Regions from separate parts of the Kitasatospora paranensis genome, predicted to be linked through region 2. Evidence: riboswitches for the same ligand, from Rfam matches in the RefSeq annotation. Region 2 holds a riboswitch; the other holds the start of a gene.
What was found. A riboswitch is a leader RNA that binds a small molecule or an ion and turns the genes downstream of it on or off. The one in region 2 is predicted to bind guanidine.
Positions count from the first base shown of each region.

Region 1: another riboswitch for guanidine. It lies ahead of ABEB13_RS03445 (MBL fold metallo-hydrolase); the one in region 2 lies ahead of ABEB13_RS16345 (DMT family transporter).

Region 1 covers NZ_BAABKV010000001.1:670,003-678,139, reverse strand. Annotated here, with positions in the region: gene ABEB13_RS03490 (S53 family peptidase) at 1-339, shown strand, start outside; gene ABEB13_RS03485 (DUF6215 domain-containing protein) at 465-1,154, shown strand; gene ABEB13_RS03480 (GyrI-like domain-containing protein) at 1,178-1,672, opposite strand; gene ABEB13_RS03475 (class I SAM-dependent methyltransferase) at 1,782-2,381, opposite strand; gene ABEB13_RS03470 (hypothetical protein) at 2,742-3,089, shown strand; partial or broken gene ABEB13_RS03465 (substrate-binding domain-containing protein) at 3,185-3,400, opposite strand; gene ABEB13_RS03460 (hypothetical protein) at 3,433-3,846, shown strand; gene ABEB13_RS03455 (DUF1330 domain-containing protein) at 4,142-4,435, shown strand; gene ABEB13_RS03450 (hypothetical protein) at 4,660-5,592, opposite strand; gene ABEB13_RS03445 (MBL fold metallo-hydrolase) at 5,655-6,533, opposite strand; guanidine-III (ykkC-III) riboswitch at 6,546-6,613, opposite strand; gene ABEB13_RS03440 (helix-turn-helix domain-containing protein) at 6,841-7,434, opposite strand; gene ABEB13_RS03435 (winged helix-turn-helix domain-containing protein) at 7,699-8,137, shown strand, end outside.
Region 2 covers NZ_BAABKV010000001.1:3,374,986-3,383,122, forward strand. Annotated here, with positions in the region: gene ABEB13_RS16340 (MFS transporter) at 1-1,398, opposite strand, end outside; gene ABEB13_RS16345 (DMT family transporter) at 1,500-1,814, opposite strand; guanidine-III (ykkC-III) riboswitch at 1,866-1,928, opposite strand; tRNA gene ABEB13_RS16350 (tRNA-Cys) at 2,174-2,248, shown strand; gene ABEB13_RS16355 (xanthine dehydrogenase family protein molybdopterin-binding subunit) at 2,368-4,635, opposite strand; partial or broken gene ABEB13_RS16360 ((2Fe-2S)-binding protein) at 5,585-6,141, opposite strand; gene ABEB13_RS16365 (FAD binding domain-containing protein) at 6,024-6,890, opposite strand; gene ABEB13_RS16370 (beta-N-acetylhexosaminidase) at 7,222-8,137, opposite strand, start outside.

The DNA of each region.
Region 1 (8,137 bases), 2.7 Mb from region 2:
ACGTCGCTCGCCTCGCCCGTGATCGCCGGCGTTCAGGCGCTCGCCCAGCAGGCCCGCCGCGTCCCGATCGGCTTCGCCAACCCGTCGATCTACGCCCGCTACAACACCCGGCTGCTCCACGACGTGACGGACCAGCCGCTCGGCGCCGGTCACAGCCTCGCCGTGGCCCGGGTCGACTACGCGAACGGTGTCGACGCGGCGGGCGGCACCCGCACGTCCGTCCGCAGCCTCGGCATGGACAGTTCGTTGAACGCCGTCCGCGGCTACGACGACGTGACCGGAGTCGGCACACCGGCCCCCGGCTACGTGGCCTCCTTCGGCTTCCCGTTCCGCCGCTAGGTCCTTCCAGGGATCCCGTACGGCACGACGGTCCGACCCCGGCGCCCTGCGCCGGGGTCGGACCTGTTCGGCGGGGCGCCGAAATTGGCTCCCGCCCGTGTCCGCCCCCGGGATACGCTCCGCCGGTGATCGACAACGACGGGCGCGAGCCCGCGACATCCCCGAAGGGCAGCACCGCGAGCGTGCAGGTGCTGGCAGCGGTGCTGCTGACGGTCTGTGCCGTGGCCGGCGTGTGGGGGACCAGGGTGTTCGGCGGATCGTCCGCCCCGACCGCGAAGCCCGCTCCGTGCAACACGCCGAGGGCCGACGACTCGCCCGAGTACCCCGCGCTGTGCGCCGCGCTCAACCGCCCCGACCTGCCCGCCCTGCTCGGCATGCCGGACGACCACGTCTCGATCGCGCAGTCCGGGGGCGGACAGATCACCTTCGCCGACGGGACGAAGGAGTTCGACGCCTCCGCGCAGATCCAGATCGGTGCGGTCTGCGTGCGGATCTCCCACGACCCCCACTCCTCCGTCGAGGACCTTTCCTTCTTCCCGGGCCTGTTCGCCGAGCGGACGTCCGTGCTCGGCCGTCCCGCGGCGACCTACTCGGCCGGCACCGTGGCCCTCCTGGCCGGCGGCGCGAAGCCCGGGACGCGGCCGGGCGGCCTCGCGCACCACCTGGTCGTCGCGCAGGACCCGCACGCCGGCGGTGACGGGACGTACGAGATCGCCGTCTGGCGCCAGGACGACGTCGCGCCGGACGCCGATGTGCTGCTCCGGATCGCCGAGCAGGTCCTGCCGACCGTCCCGGGCTGGGGCACCGCGTCGTAGGACCGGGGCCCGTCCCCCTTCCGTCAGTCCGCGACCGGCCAGCTGAGCAGGGTCCGCAGGTCGGCCGGATCCATGTCCGGGGACGGCTGTGTGACGTAGGTTTCCCAGCGGTCCTCGCCGGCCCGCAGTCCCTGCGCCTGCAGCCAGGAGCGCAGGCGCTCCCAGGAGGCGCCGAGGCCGTCGAACGACCCGGCGTGCGTCAGCCGTGCGGCCCGGCCACCGGGGAGCGACCCGACCACGACCCCGGCCTCGGGACGGACCTCCCCGTCCGTGACGAACCCGACCTCCAGGTCCACGGTCGCCCCGGGTGTCCCGCGGTAGAGGCCGAAGGCGGGGCTCAGGAGGGTGATCCGCTGCGCCTGGACGGTGCGGGCGAGGGCGCCGAAGGAGGTGTCGAAGAAGTCCCGGAGATCGGACATCGGCACGACGCCGCGGACCACGGCCGTCGTCGCCGGGCGGAGATCCACGAGTTCCGGCTCCGGGGCACCGGCCGTGGTGTCGGGCGTGGGACTGTTCATGCTGCTCCGATCCGGGGTTCGCCGTCGCACGCCGGGTGCGGCCGGTGGTGGGCGCCGAGGGCCCGTGGGCCCCGCTCGCGCGGGCGCGGCCGGGGAGGCCGGCCGGGGGTCAGACGCGCTCGGCCACCGCGAGGTAGCGGTCGTCGGCGTCCGTGAAGGCGGTCATTCGCCAGCCCGAAGCCGCGAGCAGCGGGCGGAGGTTGGCTTCGGCCCGCAGGTCGTCCGGGGTGATCTCCCGCCCGTGCCGGGCGGCGAGCGCGGCCCGGCCGATCGGATGGAAGAGCGCGAGGCGGCCGCCTGGCCTGCAGACCCGGGCGAGTTCGCGCAGGCCGTCCGCGGGGCCGGACAGGTGGGAGATCAGCCCCGCGCCGAAGACCAGGTCGGCGACACCGTCGCGCAGCGGCAGCCGCGCGCAGTCCGCCAGCACCAGGGCCGCGTCGGCGCGGTGCGCGGACGCCTGCAGGAGCATCTCCGGGGTGAGGTCGACGCCGAGCACCGTGCCGGACGGCCCGACCGAGGCCCGCAGCAGCGGCAGAGCCCGTCCCGTGCCGCAGCCCGCGTCGATGACGAAGCCGCCGTAGCCGGGCGACACCTCGGCGATGGCGTCCGCGTAGCGCGGCGCGTCATCGGGGAACTTCGCGTCCCACCCCGCCGCCCGCGCCCCGAAGAACTCCTGCGTGCGTACCCGTTCAGCTCGGTCATCGCCCATGCGGGCAGCATAGGGCCCGGCCGCCGCCCGGACGGCCCGTCGGCGCGCGGCGGGAATCCTGCGCGATCCCGGTCGACCCCGCTCCGTCCCGATCGATCCCGGCGGACGCGTCGGGCCGGCCGGGCGAACGTGAGAATCAGCCGGGAGGTAAGGCTAGGATTGCCTCACCGGGTCTACGCTGCGGCTCCATGGAATCACTGCGGACGCTGCTGGAAGCGGTCCTCGCCGACGGTCACGCCGACCTGCCCAACGAGGCGGACGGCACCACCACCCTGTCGCTGGAGGCGGTGATCGCCCTGTGGGCGGCGGGCCCGGGAGCGCGCGGACGGCAGACCGTCGCCGCGCCCGGAACGTGCGTGGGTGGTGGCCGAGAGCGGCGGTGTGGTGCGCTCCGTGCTGCGGGTCGGCGGACACCGGTACCGCATCGACGTCACCGGCCGCGACGACGCCCTGTGCGGCGTGGCCGGCTGCCCGTGCCCCGCGATCGGCGCCGAACCGCTCCGGACGTGCAGTGACCACCTCGACCGACCCGGGTGCGCACCCCGAGCCGGCATCCGCGACCCGGACGGACTCACCGCCGAGCGCACCAGGGCCTGGCGTGAGCGGACGGACCTGGCTCGGGAGCAATTGCTCGACGACGAAGCCCTGCTCGCCCGATGGGAGGCCGTCGTCGAGCAGGACGTCCGCCACCCGGGCGACTGCGCCTGACCCGGCGGCGCGTCGCGCACGGGCCGAGGGTCTGCCGGACGTCCACCGGCCGCACGCTGCACTCGGCGCGGTGGGACGGGACCGGTGGAGCCCCGGGCGACGAGCTCGGTGGCGCGTTCGACGTGCAGGGTCTCGACGGCGTGACCCTCCATCAGGCGGATCAGCAGGCTGACCATCCGGCCGAGTTCCCCGAGCGGCTGCCGGACGGTGGTGAGCATCGGGACGGTGCTGCTGAGGTAGACGTCGTCGAAGCCCGCGATCGACAGGTCCTCCGGCACCCGCAGGCCGCGTTCGTGGGCGGCCCGGAGCACGGCCGCCCTTCGCTGTTCGAGATGATGGGGCTGTGGATCTCCGTTACTTCAATCAGACCGGCTGGACAGCGATCTTCAACGGCACCGAGACCGAGATCGGTCGCATGCTGCGTGTGGAGGGCTGGGACCGGCCCACCGGGGCGGCGCTGGTCGTCGACCGGAAGCGCGGAGCCCTTCGTCCGGTGACGGACTATGAGGACTTCTCCCATCTGGAGCCGGCCGACCAGGTCGTCGCCGCCGTGCCCGGCGGGGGATGGCGGGCTCACTGGACGGACCAAGGTCCCGGCGGAACCCCGCTGACCGAGCAGGTCCTCGCGTGGCTCATCACGTCGAAGGGGCGGGCGACGGCCATCACGGTCGACGCGTACGGCCATGTCGAGGACGCCGACAGTGCCGACACTTTCATCCCGCCGGGCGAGGAGCTCGGGCCGCAGACGGGATCGTGATCGGCGCAGCCGGCATTGCCTGACGGATCCGAGAGGGCGATGCACGCGTTGATATCCGGATCGTGAGTGGGTTGGGTGAGGTTGGTGGGTCGGGCGTCAGCGTGAGGGTCAGGGGCCGGGCTGGGTGATCACGTGCCGACCGGCTCACCCGGCCGGACCCCGACGAAGTCGCCGAGCTGTACGTTCCACTCCTGCAACCCCTGCTCTGCGGCGACTCCCCGGCCCTCCCGCCCGCATAGGCTCGTCCTGTCAACGGCGAACGCCGGCACAGAACTTCGACATCCTGGAGGTTTCCATGGCCAAGGGCTACTGGGTCAGCGTCTACCGCACCATCTCCGACCCCGAGAAGATGGCTGCCTACAGCAAGCTGGCCGGTCCGGCCGTCCGGGCCGCGGGCGGACGGGTCCTCTCCCGTGGCAGCCGGGTCGTCGCACACGACGACGGAATCGCCGAATTCACCGTCCTGATCGAGTTCGACAGCTTCGAGCAGGCCGTCGCCGCGCGCGAGAGCGAGCCTTACCAGGAGGCGCTGGCCGCTCTGTCCGACGGCGTCGAGCGCGACTTCCGGATCGTAGAGGGCGTCGACTGACACCGGCGATCGCATGGTGGCCGCCTCCCCGGCGGTCACCATGCCCGGGCCACCCTGCATCGGCAGCCGTCGCGACCTCACCCCGCGTCAGCTATCGATGCGGGTCGGCTGCTGCAACAGGTCCACCGACATTGACAAGCGATTGGATCTGATTCTGTTCCCTGGGGGCATGCTTGCTTGCGGCGCGCCTCGGACCGTGCGGCCCGCGCAGCGAACTGACTGGGTCAGGAAGAGCAAGGGTGTGCGGAGTGGTGACCGAGGAGGCTCGCGGCACCGCCCACCCAGACACTGCGTCCTTCCCCCTTGGTCAGGGTGAGGACCGCCGAACGGCCCGTCTGGGTGTATTGGGTGATCTGCAACTGTCGGCCTGCGTGGATGCGGGGGTCGGCGCTGACCTGGGCCGCGCTTGAAACGCCGGTGGCCCGGTCCACGGCGAGATCCCGGCCGAGGTACGCGTTCGTCTGGATCGCGCGTTCGGGCATACCTGTGATGTCGTTGCGGCAGAACAGATGGATCCCGTTGACGTTCAGCTCGCGCTGCAGGGCCATGAGCCGGTCGTAGTCCAGACCGCCCAGTTGTCGCTGCAGTCGGGCGAAGGCGCCGGGTGCCACCTCGACGGTCAACTTGGGCGAGCCGACGGACAGGACCGGCAGCCCGGCGGCCAGGGACGGAAGCGGCACGTGGAAGATCTCCTCCAATGCCTGCGCGCGGCCGTACGCGATCAAGGGCTCACTTGAGTCGAACTGAAGCATGACCGTGCCGTCGCCGGCAAGCGAGGCCCGTGCCGATCCGCCCGACGGCGTGGTGATCAGCAGGTCAAGGCCTGCGGTGATGGCCCCGGTCTGGGTGAGCGCGTGCACGGTGCCGATGAAGCCGTGGGCGCACGCTCCGAGTGCCTTCCCGGTCGGTGTCAGGACGGTCAGGTCGAGCTCGTACCCGGAAGGGCTCTGAAGCCCGGTCCGTTGGCGGACGGCATCGACGAAGACGGTCTCGGGGGCGCCGGTGCGCCGGGCCAGATCCCGGCGTTGGGCTGAGCTCAATGCTGCGACGTCGGCGCCGATGACGACAGCGAAGGGGTTGCCCAGCCCGTTGTTCGGATCGCGGGGGTCGACGAACGCCGAGCCGAGAACGACCCGGACACCGGCCTGCGGCACCACGCGTCGGTCTGCCGTTCTCGCCGCCGGGGAGCCGTGACGGGGCCCGGTCTGGTCCGTGCCGCTCATGCGTCGGGGCACAGGATGAACAGCGGGAAGGCGCGGTGGCTGGGCTGGTCGCCGGCCTGCCTCAGTGCCTCGCGGATGTCACGCAGGTGGCCGGTGGTCATCTGCAGTGGGGGCTCGTCGGGCTGGTAGACGGCGCGGATGGGATAGTCCACGCCCGGTTTCCGGGTCATCTCGATGTGGCAGCCGAGTACATGGGTGACCGTCCGGCGGTCGCAGAAGTCGATCAAGCGATCGATCGTCCGGCTGAATGCCTGCCAGTCCTTGATGGAGAGGCGGCCGGGGTAGACCGTGTCGCCGGTCAGGAGGAACCCGGTCCACGGGTCGTAGAACGTGACGGCGGCCTCGTGGTGGCCCGGGGTGGCCAGACATTCCAGCACTCGGCCCCCGAGGTCGATCTGCGCCACGGCTTCGGGGTGGTCGGTGAATCCGAAGTACGGCCAGGCGGTGGCCGGCTCCGCGCTGACAACCGTGGTGTCAGGGCGATCGGTGAACTGGCCGTCGCCCGCAATGTGGTCGCCGTGCGGATGGGTGTGCAGCACGAGCAGTTGGTACCCGTGCCGGGGGTGACGGGCGAGCCAGGAATCGATGAGCTCGTCGACCGCTCGGCGCAGAGGGAAGAACTCGGACGATGCAGTGGCCCCGGTGTCGATCAGCACCGCCCGGGCGTTGCCGAAGAACAGGAACAGGAACGGCGCCTCGTAGTCGATCGCCATGTTCTGCCGCAGGACGAACGTGTGCTCGTCGTAGGCATGGACCTGGATGTCCGGGTCGGTGTTGTGCTTGGCGGACGGTGATCCGTGGATCCACCGGACGTCCAGTCCATGAGGGCTGAGGGCCTCTCCGGTGAAGTCGATCAGGCAGGTGCGTGCGCCCATGACGTCTCCTCGAGTGCGTCGTCTTGGCGGGCCGGGTACGGCGCACATCTCGTCCGGGGCAGGCAGATCCAAGCCTCCGCCGCAACGCTAACACGGACGGTCGGGTCGCTTCACTGCCCACCGCAGCCACGCCCGTGTGACATGCCAGGCCCCGCCGAGCTGGAAGTCCGCACCCCGGCCGACCGCCCCCGGGGCGCAGGTGGGAGTCCGGGGCCCCGGGGCCGCCGTCCGGCGCGGGGGTCCTCGATGTCGATGCCGACCGCACCGGCGGCGGCGTCCCGGCCGGCGGCGGTGGGGGACCGGCGTGTCACGGGGCGGGGTGGGAGCTGTCCTGGGCGTCGTCCCCGCGTTGGTGGCCACGGCGGGCGTCGCGGTCGAAGATGCCCAGGACCTCGCAGGGCCCGCCCTCGGCGCCGATGGCGTGCGGCAGCATGGTGGGGAACTCCGCCGCCTGGTTCGTCTCCACGCGGATGCGCCGGTTGCCCAGCAGCAGGACCGCGGTGCCGGACAGGACGACGAGCCACTCCCGGCCCGGGTGGGCGCGCAGGCGGCCGGGGTTGTCGGGCGGCGGGTTCGTCATGCGCTGGCGCACCACGCTCATGCCGGGCTCCGCCTTGATCGGCCAGCGCATGAGCCCGCGGGCCCCGTCGATCGTCGGGCTGATGATGACGTCGTCGGCCGCGTTCTCGACGAGCTGGTCCAGCGAGGTGTCCAGGGCCCGGGCGAGCGTGACGAGCTGGTCCAGGGCGAGACGGCGCCGGCCGTTCTCGATCCGGCTGAGCGTGGACGGGCTGACCCGGGCGCGGGAGGCCAGTTCCTCCAAGGACCAGCCCTGCGCCACCCGCAGGGCGCGGATCCGCTTGCGTACCAGGCTGTCCAGCTCACCGTCCTCTTGCGTCATGGGCAACAGGATATGCGTTGACGGCAAGGCGTGGGCTGCCGTGGTGACATGGCCCGTACGTGACGGGGGCGGGGTCCGGCCCTGGGTGCTCGGCTCGGTCCGGAGCCGGCGTGGAAGTCCGAGGCGGATCTCTGATGGTCCGACACCAACGCTCCAGCTCAGCACATGTGAGGACCGTCGCGCGAACGGCCGGCGCAACTCGGCATCCCCACGAAAGCCAAAGAAGACGTTGACAATGATGAATGCCAAAGTACTCTTTGACATATGCGACTGAGCGATCCCAAGGCGATTCGCGCCCTGGCTCACCCGACCCGGCTGGATCTGCTGGAGACACTCGGCAGGATCGGGCCGGCCACGGCGGCCACCTGCGGGCGGCTGCTGGGCGTGTCCCAGGCCAGCTGTTCGTTCCACCTGCGCCATCTGGCGAAGTACGGCTACGTCGAGGAGGCCGGGCCGGGCAGTGACCGGCGCGAGCGGCGCTGGCAGGTCGTCGACCGGCAGATGCTGTTGGCCGGCAGCGGGCAGGTCGATCCGCTGGTGGTGCAGCAGCTGAGCCGGGTGGTGGTCGAGCGCGAGGCCGCCCGGGTGCTCGACTGGGTGGACCGCTCGCCCGGCGAAGACACCGAGTGGCGGGACGCGGCCCGGGGGATGGCGGCCACCGTGCGGGTCACGGCTGCCGAGGCCGCCGAGATCAAGGCGCAGT
Region 2 (8,137 bases):
CAGGGCGCCCAGCAGGGCCACCCCCGTCATCACCAGGAAGATCACCGCGAACGACCCCGCCGGGGCGGGAGCGTCCTGGGCGGCGGCGGCCGCCGAGCCGCCGCCCAGCGCCGCGAACAGCACGCCGGCCAGACCGATCAGCAGGACGTTGCCCAGCGCGTCGCTCAGCTGGAGCGCCGCCGAGTTGGCACCGGTGTCCTCCGGCGCCGAGAGCTTCATCATCAGCACGCTGATGCTCGACACCGCCATCCCCATGCCGACGCCGCCGACCGCCCAGGCCACCGCCGCCGTCCAGACCGGCGCCGCCGGGACGAGCACCAGCGCCGCGCCCGCGATCGCCACCGCGCAGAGCACGAACCCGAGCCGGATCATCGCCTCCCGGTGCCGCTCGGCCCGCGGCCGGCCCTGCAGCCAGGAGCCCAGCGCCCAGGACAGCCCGCCGCTGGTCAGCGTCATCCCGGCCAGGGTCGGCGAGAGGTTGCGCTGGGTCACCATCATCAGCGGCACGAAGGCCTCGGCGGCGAAGAACGCACCGGCCGCGACCCCGCGCAGCAGGATCACCACCGGCAGCCCGCGGGCCGCCCGGAGGGTGCCGGCCGGCAGCAGCCGCAGCACCGCGGGCACCAGCAGGGCCGCACCCAGCGCCGCGGGCAGCAGGGCGACCGGGTCCAGGCGCTGGCCCGCGTACTGGAGCAGGGCGGCGCCGACCGCGGCCCGGGCCGCGGCCCACGTCCGGCTGCGGTCGAACACCCCGGCCCGCTGCGGCGGCTGGGCGCGCTCGGCCCGGCGCAGCGCCGGGCCCATCACCGCCAGCGGCAGCAGGATCAGCACCGGCACGGCCAGGAACACCCAGCGCCAGCCCAGGTGCTGGGTGACCGCACCGGCCACCACCGGGCCGAGGATCGACGGCAGCACCCAGGCCGCCGAGAACGCCGCGAAGACCGCCGGCCGCAGCCGCTCCGGGAACGCCCGGCCGACCACCACGTAGAGCGCGACGATCACCAGGCCGCCGCCCAGGCCCTGGATCGCCCGGCCGGCCACGAACGGCCACATGCCGACCGCCGTGCCGGCCACCACCAGCCCGGTACCGAAGACCGCGATGCCGCTGAACAGCGGCGCCATCGGGCCGCTGCGGTCGCACCACTGGCCGGAGACGACCAGCGCGAAGAGCGTGGTGGTGAAGTAGCCGGAGAACGCGAAGGCGTACAGCCCGAGGCCGTCGAGCTGCCGGGCCGCCACCGGCATCGCGGTGTTGACCGCGGTCGCCTCGAAGGCCAGCAGCAGTACCACCGAGACGATCCCCAGGGTGAGCGCCCGGTACGGGCCGCCGAGCACCCCGCCGCCGCCGTCGGGGGTGAGGGCGGTGCGGTCGGGTGCGGTGGCGGCGGTGCTGGTCATGGCAGCCATCGTAAGGCCCACCGGCCCGGATGACTCCTGACCTTCGGACGGGTGCGCGACTCCGCCCCGGGACGTAGGACCGCGGGCCGGCACGGCACCGCTCAGTGCAGCGCCTTGAGCCCGACCACCCCGCCGACGATGAGCAGCAGGCAGCTCACCCGGGCCGCGGTCATCGCGTCCCCGAGCGCCGCCATCCCGTACAGCGCGGTGCCCACCGCGCCGATCCCGACCCACACCGCGTAGCCCGTCCCGAGCGGGATGGTGCGCATGGCGTAGGCCAGCCCGCCCATCGACAGCACCAGGGCGACGGCGAACACCGCGCTCGGCAGCGGGCGGGAGAACCCCTTCGACCCCTCCAGGGCGACCGCCCACACGGTCTCCAGCACACCCGCCACGATCAGCACGATCCAGGCCACGACGACACCTCCGCAGTAGTCGGCGGCAGCTCCTCGCGCTGCCGCCCGCATACCGCGTCGTCTTGTCGTGCCGGGTACGACGCACCTCGTCCGGGGGCGATCCCTCGCCTCCTTCGAACGTAACACACGACGACACACGGAATTCATATTCGGATATTGACGCGCACCGCAGCGCACCCCGTAAGATGAATTCACCAGCGCAACGGAACACGACGACAGGGGTCGGCCATGAACAGGAAGACGGCGGCGATCATCGCGCCCCGCACCTGTGCCACCTTTTGTCCGCGCTGTCGCTGCGCCTGAGCGCGCACCACCCTCCCCTCCCGGCAGGCCCCTGTTGACGGGCCCCGCCGACCCCTGGCCGTGTGCCCGAGTGGCCCAGGGAACCGACTGCAAATCGGTGCACGCGGGTTCAATTCCCGCCACGGCCTCCACTCCGCATTCCCGGACGGCGAATTCCACCGCCCGGGAATTCGGCATTCCCGGAAATCCAGACGGGGCCGCGCGCCGGAATTCCCGGGGGAGTTCCGGCGCGCGGCGGACGGCCGCGCCGTCAGACGACGATGGCGTCCTCGGGGAGGATCGGCAGCCGGCCGACCGGCAGACCGGTGGCGGCCCGGACGGCCGCGGCGACGGCCGCCGGGGCGACCACGGCCGGGGCGGCGCTGACCGCCTTGGCACCGAAGGTGGCGACCACGTCGCGCTCCTCGACCAGGGCGGCGATCCGGATCTCCGGGGTGTCCAGCGCGGTCGGCAGCCGGTAGCCGGTGAGCGAGGGGTTGACCGGGCGGCCGCCCTCGGTGCGCAGGTCCTCCAGCAGGGCGAGGCCGACGCCCTGGGCGACGGCGCCCTCGATGCGGTCCTCGATCTGGCGGGGGTTCAGGGCCCGGCCGACGTCCTGGGCGACGGTCACGTCGACCACCCGGACGGCGCCGAGTTCGATGTCCACGTCCACCACGGCCCGCATCGCGCAGAACGCGATCGAGACGAACGCGTCGCCGTGCCCGTTCTCGTCCAGCGGCTCGGTGGGATGCGGACGGCACTGGGCGGTCGCCCAGAGCTCCTTGCCCTCCAGCGCCTCGGCGACCGGCATGCCGAGCACGCCGTCGTAGGAAGTGATCTTGCCGTCGGCGATCGAGAGCAGCTCCACCGACATGCCGAAGTTCGCCGCGATCGGCTGCAGCAGCTGGTGGCGGACCATCAGCGCGGCCCGCTCGATCGCACCGCCGGACACCCAGGTGTGCCGGCCGCGGGCGGACGGCCCGGCCGGCGACTGGTCGGAGTCGGCCGGGGCCACGTACACCTCGGAGACCCCGAGGACGCTCTGCACGATCTGCCGGGCGAGGGTGGCGAAGCCCTGGCCGGCGTCGACCGCGGCGCAGATCACGGTGGCGTGGTCGCCGCTGACCCGCACGGTCGCGGTGGAGATCTCGTCCTCGCCCTCGGCGCCGAGCATGTGGACCATCCCGACGGCGTAGCCGATGCCGCGGCGGACGGCGGACGGCTCACCCGCGCCGCCCGGCCCGCCCGGCAGCATCCAGTCGCCCTCCGGGTCGTCCACCGGCAGCGCCGGCAGCGGCAGCTCGGTCACGGCGTCGAGCAGCGCGGCCACCGGTGCCGGGCAGGTGACCGCCTGGCCGGTGGGCAGCGCGTCGCCGGTCGCCATCGCGTTGCGGCGGCGGATCTCCAGCGGTTCCACCCCGACCTGCTTGGCGAGCTGGTCGAGCTGGGACTCGTAGGCGAAGCAGGTCTGCAGGGCGCCCTCGCCGCGCATCCGCCCGGCTGGCGGGTTGTTGGTGCGCACCGCCCACGCGTCGACGAACACGTTGGGGCAGGTGTAGGGGCCGACCGCGAAGGCGGTCGCCGCGGCCAGCGCCTCGGCGGAGACGTCGGCGTAGGCGCCGCCGTCGAGCAGGACCTGCGCCTCAACCTTGACCAGCCGGCCCTCGGCGTCGGCGTGGTGGCGGTAGCGGAGCAGCGCGGGGTGCCGGGAGGTGTGGGTGTGGAAGGACTCCTCGCGGGTGAGGGTCATCTTCACCGGGCGTCCGGTGCGCAGGGCGAGCAGGGCGAGGACGACCTGGAAGCCGAGCGCCTCGCGGTCGGAGACGGCGCCGGGGACGCCGGTGACGACGGTGCGCACCCGGTCCGGGTCGAGGCCGAGGCAGGCGGCGGCGCGGTCGCGGTCGCCGTGCGGGTCGGTGGTGGACAGGTGGAGCTCGACGCCGCCGTCGGGGCGGGGCACCGCGAGGCCGGCCTCGGCCCCGATCGGCGCGGGGTCCTGACGGCCGACCTGGTACAGGCCCTCGACCACGATCTCGCCGACGGCCTCCGGGTCGCCGGTGCGCAGCGGGAGGTGCCGCAGGAGGTTGCCGTCGGGGTGCAGCGGCGGGGCGTTGAACGCGGCCTCGGGGTCGGTGACGGCCTCCAGCGGCTCGTACTCGACGACGATCAGCGAGGCGGCGAGGCGGGCGGTGTCCGGGGTCTCGGCGGCGACGGCGGCGATCGGCTCGCCGTGGTGGCGGACGACGTCGGCGGCGAGCACCGGGCGGTCGCCCGCGGGCGGGCAGGAGGCCAGGTCGGCGGCGGTGACGACGGCGTGCACGCCGGGCAGCGCGAGGGCGGCCGAGGTGTCGACCGAGGCGATCCGGGCGTGCGCGTGCGGGGAGCGCAGCAGTGCGCCCCACAGCAGCCCTTCCGCCCACAGGTCGGCCGCGTACGGGAAGATGCCGAGCGCCTTGGGGAGGGCGTCGGTGCGCAGCGGGGAGCTGCCGAGGCCGAACGGTTCCGCGCCGGCGGCCGGTGCGTCGGTGGGCGCGGTCATGCGTTCTCGTCCTCGGGAATGGTGCTCCCCCGGCCGAAGGCTGGATGAGGATGCCGTGGGCGGGGGTGGTGCCGTCGTAGACGGTGCCGTCGTAGACGGTGCCGTCGTACCCGGGCGTGCCGTCGTACCCGGGTGTGCCGTGGTAGCCGTGCGCCGGGGTGGCGTGGGCGGGGTCGTACGGCTGGGTGCCGTCGTACCCGGGGACGCCGTAGCCGGGGGTGCCGTACCCGGCGGCCTCGTAGCCGGCGTAGGGCGCCGCCGCCTCGTACACCGGGGTGCCGTGCGGCGGGGTGGGCGTGTACCCGCCGTCGTGGGCGGTGCCGTGCGCCGGCGTCGGGATGTACGGCGTGCCGTGGGCGGGGGTGGTGTCGTGCGGCGGGCCGTCGTGGGCGGTGCCGTGCGCCGGCGTCGCCTCGTACAGGCCGGTGTCGTACGGGGTCGGGTCGTAGCCGCCCGCCGGGTGGGCGCCGGTGTCGTGGTGGCCGCCGGTGTCGTGCTGGCCGCCGTCGAAGGGGCTGCCCTGCGCCGGGATGTACGGCGCGGGGTGCTCACCGGTCTGCTGCCCGGAGGGCTGGTAGTAGCCGGGCTCGTACACGCCGCCCTGGTGGGTGGCGCCGGGGCCGGTGGGGCCTTCGGGCGCGGCCGGGGCGGGGTGCGCCGCGGCGTACTGGTCGGCCTCGACCCAGAGCTCGGAGTCGGCGTACAGCGGCAGCTCGCCGGCGAGCGGGAGGTCGGTGGCGGACTGTCGGCCGACCGGGGCGGGCTGCTCGGCGGCGGGCTGCTCGGTGTCCGGGCCGGTGCCGGCGCCCGCCGCGGCGGCGGCCTCGGCCTGCTCGGCCGCGGCCGCGAGCTCGGCCTCCAGCTCCGCCTCGCGTGCCTGGGCGACCGTCTGCACCGCGGCGAGCACGCCGCGGTAGCCGGTGCAGCGGCAGAGGTTGCCGCAGAGCGCCTGGCGCGCCTCGACGTCGCTGGGCCGGTGGTTGCGCTGCAGCAGGTCGTGCACGGCCATGGCGAGGCCGGGGTGCAGTAGCCGCACTGGACGGCCCCGGACTCGGCCAGGGCCTGCTGGACGTCGCTGGCGGCGCCGGCGCCGGAGAGGCCCTCGACGGTGGCGATCTCGCTGTCGGCGGCGAGCGCGGCGGGCACCAGGCAGCCGGCCACCAGCTGGCCGTCGACCTGCACCGAGCAGGCACCGCACTCGCCCTGCTCGCAGCCGTCCTTGGCGCCGGCCAGACCGAGCCGCTCACGGAGGACGTAGAGCAGGCTCTCGCCGATCCAGGCATCGTTGACGGGCCGCTCGAAGCCGTTGACCCGCAGCGTGTACGAGGCGCAGGGCCGCACGTCGCCGAGCAGGTCGGGCGCGTGGCCGGGGTCGATGGGGTCTGTCGTCACTTCAGCGCCCTTCCCAGTGCCCGACGGGCCAGCACCGCCACGGTACGCCGCTGGCGCACGAGAGTGGTGGCCGCCCCCTCGGGGGCGCCGTCCAGCGCGGCGTCGGGGACGCACGCGCCGGCCACGTACTCGCCGAAGGCGGCGAGCGCCGCGGGGTCGACGGCCTGCGCACCCTCCTCGCCGCGGGCGTCCCAGTCGATGCAGCCGGCGATCCAGGCCTCGGCCTCCAGCGGCCGCAGCGGGACGGGGGCGACGGCGCCCACGGCGCAGCGCACGCCCCGGCGGGCCGGGTCGAGGACGATGGCCACCGATGCGGCGCCGCGGGACGGGCCACTGCGGCCGCCGGCCTTGAGGAACACCTGCGGGGCGTGCAGCAGCGGGACGCGGACCCAGGTGAGCAGCTCACCGGGCCGGATCGGGTCGAGGCCGGTCAGCAGGTGGCTGACCGGGACGTCGCGGACGGCTCCGGCCCGGGCCAGGGTGGCCGTCGCCTCCAGGGCGGCGAGCACGGGGAGGGTGTCGCCCGCCGGGGCGGCGGTGGCGATGTTGCCGCCGAGCGTGCCCACGTTGCGGATCTGCGGCGGGCCGGCCGTGCGGGCGGCGTCGGCGAGGGCGGGGATGAGCGCGGCGAAGTCGGGGCGGTCCATCCGGGCGTGGGTGAGCCCGGCGCCCAGGACGGCGGTGCCGCCGTCCTCGTAGCGCCAGCCGCGCAGCTCGGTGATCCGGCCGAGGCCGATCAGGGCGGCGGGCCTCAGCCGCCCGGCGTTGACCGCCTCCATCAGGTCGGTGGCGCCGGCCACCGGGACGGCGCCCGGGGTCTCGGCCAGCGCTTCGACGGCCTCGTCGACCGAGGCCGGCAGCATGATCGTCCGGTTCACCAGGATTCCACCGTGCTCCACTTGCTCATCGACTGCCCCGCACCGGGCCCGCCGCCGGCCGCGGTGCCCCCGCCGGGGACTGCGGCCTGGCCCGTAGGGTACGGGCGATCGGACCGGGTTGGGCAACTCTGGCACACAATCCTGGGTGATCACCTGCCGGGTGGTGGGCGATCGAACGGCATACCGGACTAATCAGGCCACGCGACCGCCCGATCCGGAACCGTTCGGTTCGGATGTTCACCCGATGTTGACGTCCGGCGACGCGCGCCCTTCCGGCCCGGTGGCCGCGGCCACCGGGCCGGAGGCGGCCGCCGGGTCAGTCGATCGGCCGCCCCAGCACGCCGGGCCGGCGCTGCCAGGGGTGCGGGCCGCCCGGCGGGCGGTACTCCACGCCGAGCGCGTCCAGGCGCCGGTAGTGGGTGGCCATCCGCCGCTCGAAGTCCTCGTACGGGCGCTCGGCCGGGTCGCGGGGCAGGTCGGACCAGGCCACCTCAGCGAAGGCCGCCAGCCGCGGGAAGGCCCGGTAGTCGATGTCCCGGGCGCCGGTCATGAACTCCGTCCACAGGTTGGCCTGGGTCCCGAGGACGTGCGCGGCGGCCGCGTCGTCCAGCTCCGGCGGGACGGGCTCGAAGCGGTAGACGTCCTCCAGGGTGCGCACGTACCCGACGGGGATCGGCTCGTCGTCGCCGGGTGCCTGCCGGTGGTCCAGGTAGACGTGCTGCTCGGGGCACATCACCACGTCGTGCCCGGCCTTCGCCGCGGCGATGCCGCCCTCGTAGCCGCGCCAGGAGGACACCGCGGCACCGGGGGCGAGGCCGCCTTCGAGGATCTCGTCCCAGCCGATCAGCCGGCGGCCGCGCTCGGCGAGCCAGCGGTCGAAGTGGCGGATGAACCAGCTCTGCAGCTCGTCCTCGCCGGCGAGGCCGAGCTCCGCGATCCGGGCCTGGGCGGCGGGGCTGGCCTTCCACTGCTCCTTGGGGCACTCGTCGCCGCCGAGGTGGACGAACTCGGACGGGAAGACCTCCAGCACCTCCGCCAGCACGTTCTCGAAGAACCGCAGGGTGGCGTCGGACACGTTGAGCACATGGGGGTCGACGCCCCAGTCCGTCCACACGCCGAGCGCCGAGGTGTCCACCACGTCGGTGTTGCCGAGTTCGGGGTAGGCCGCGACGGCGGCCCGCGAGTGACCGGGCAGGTCGATCTCGGGGACGACGGTGATGTGCCGCTCGGCG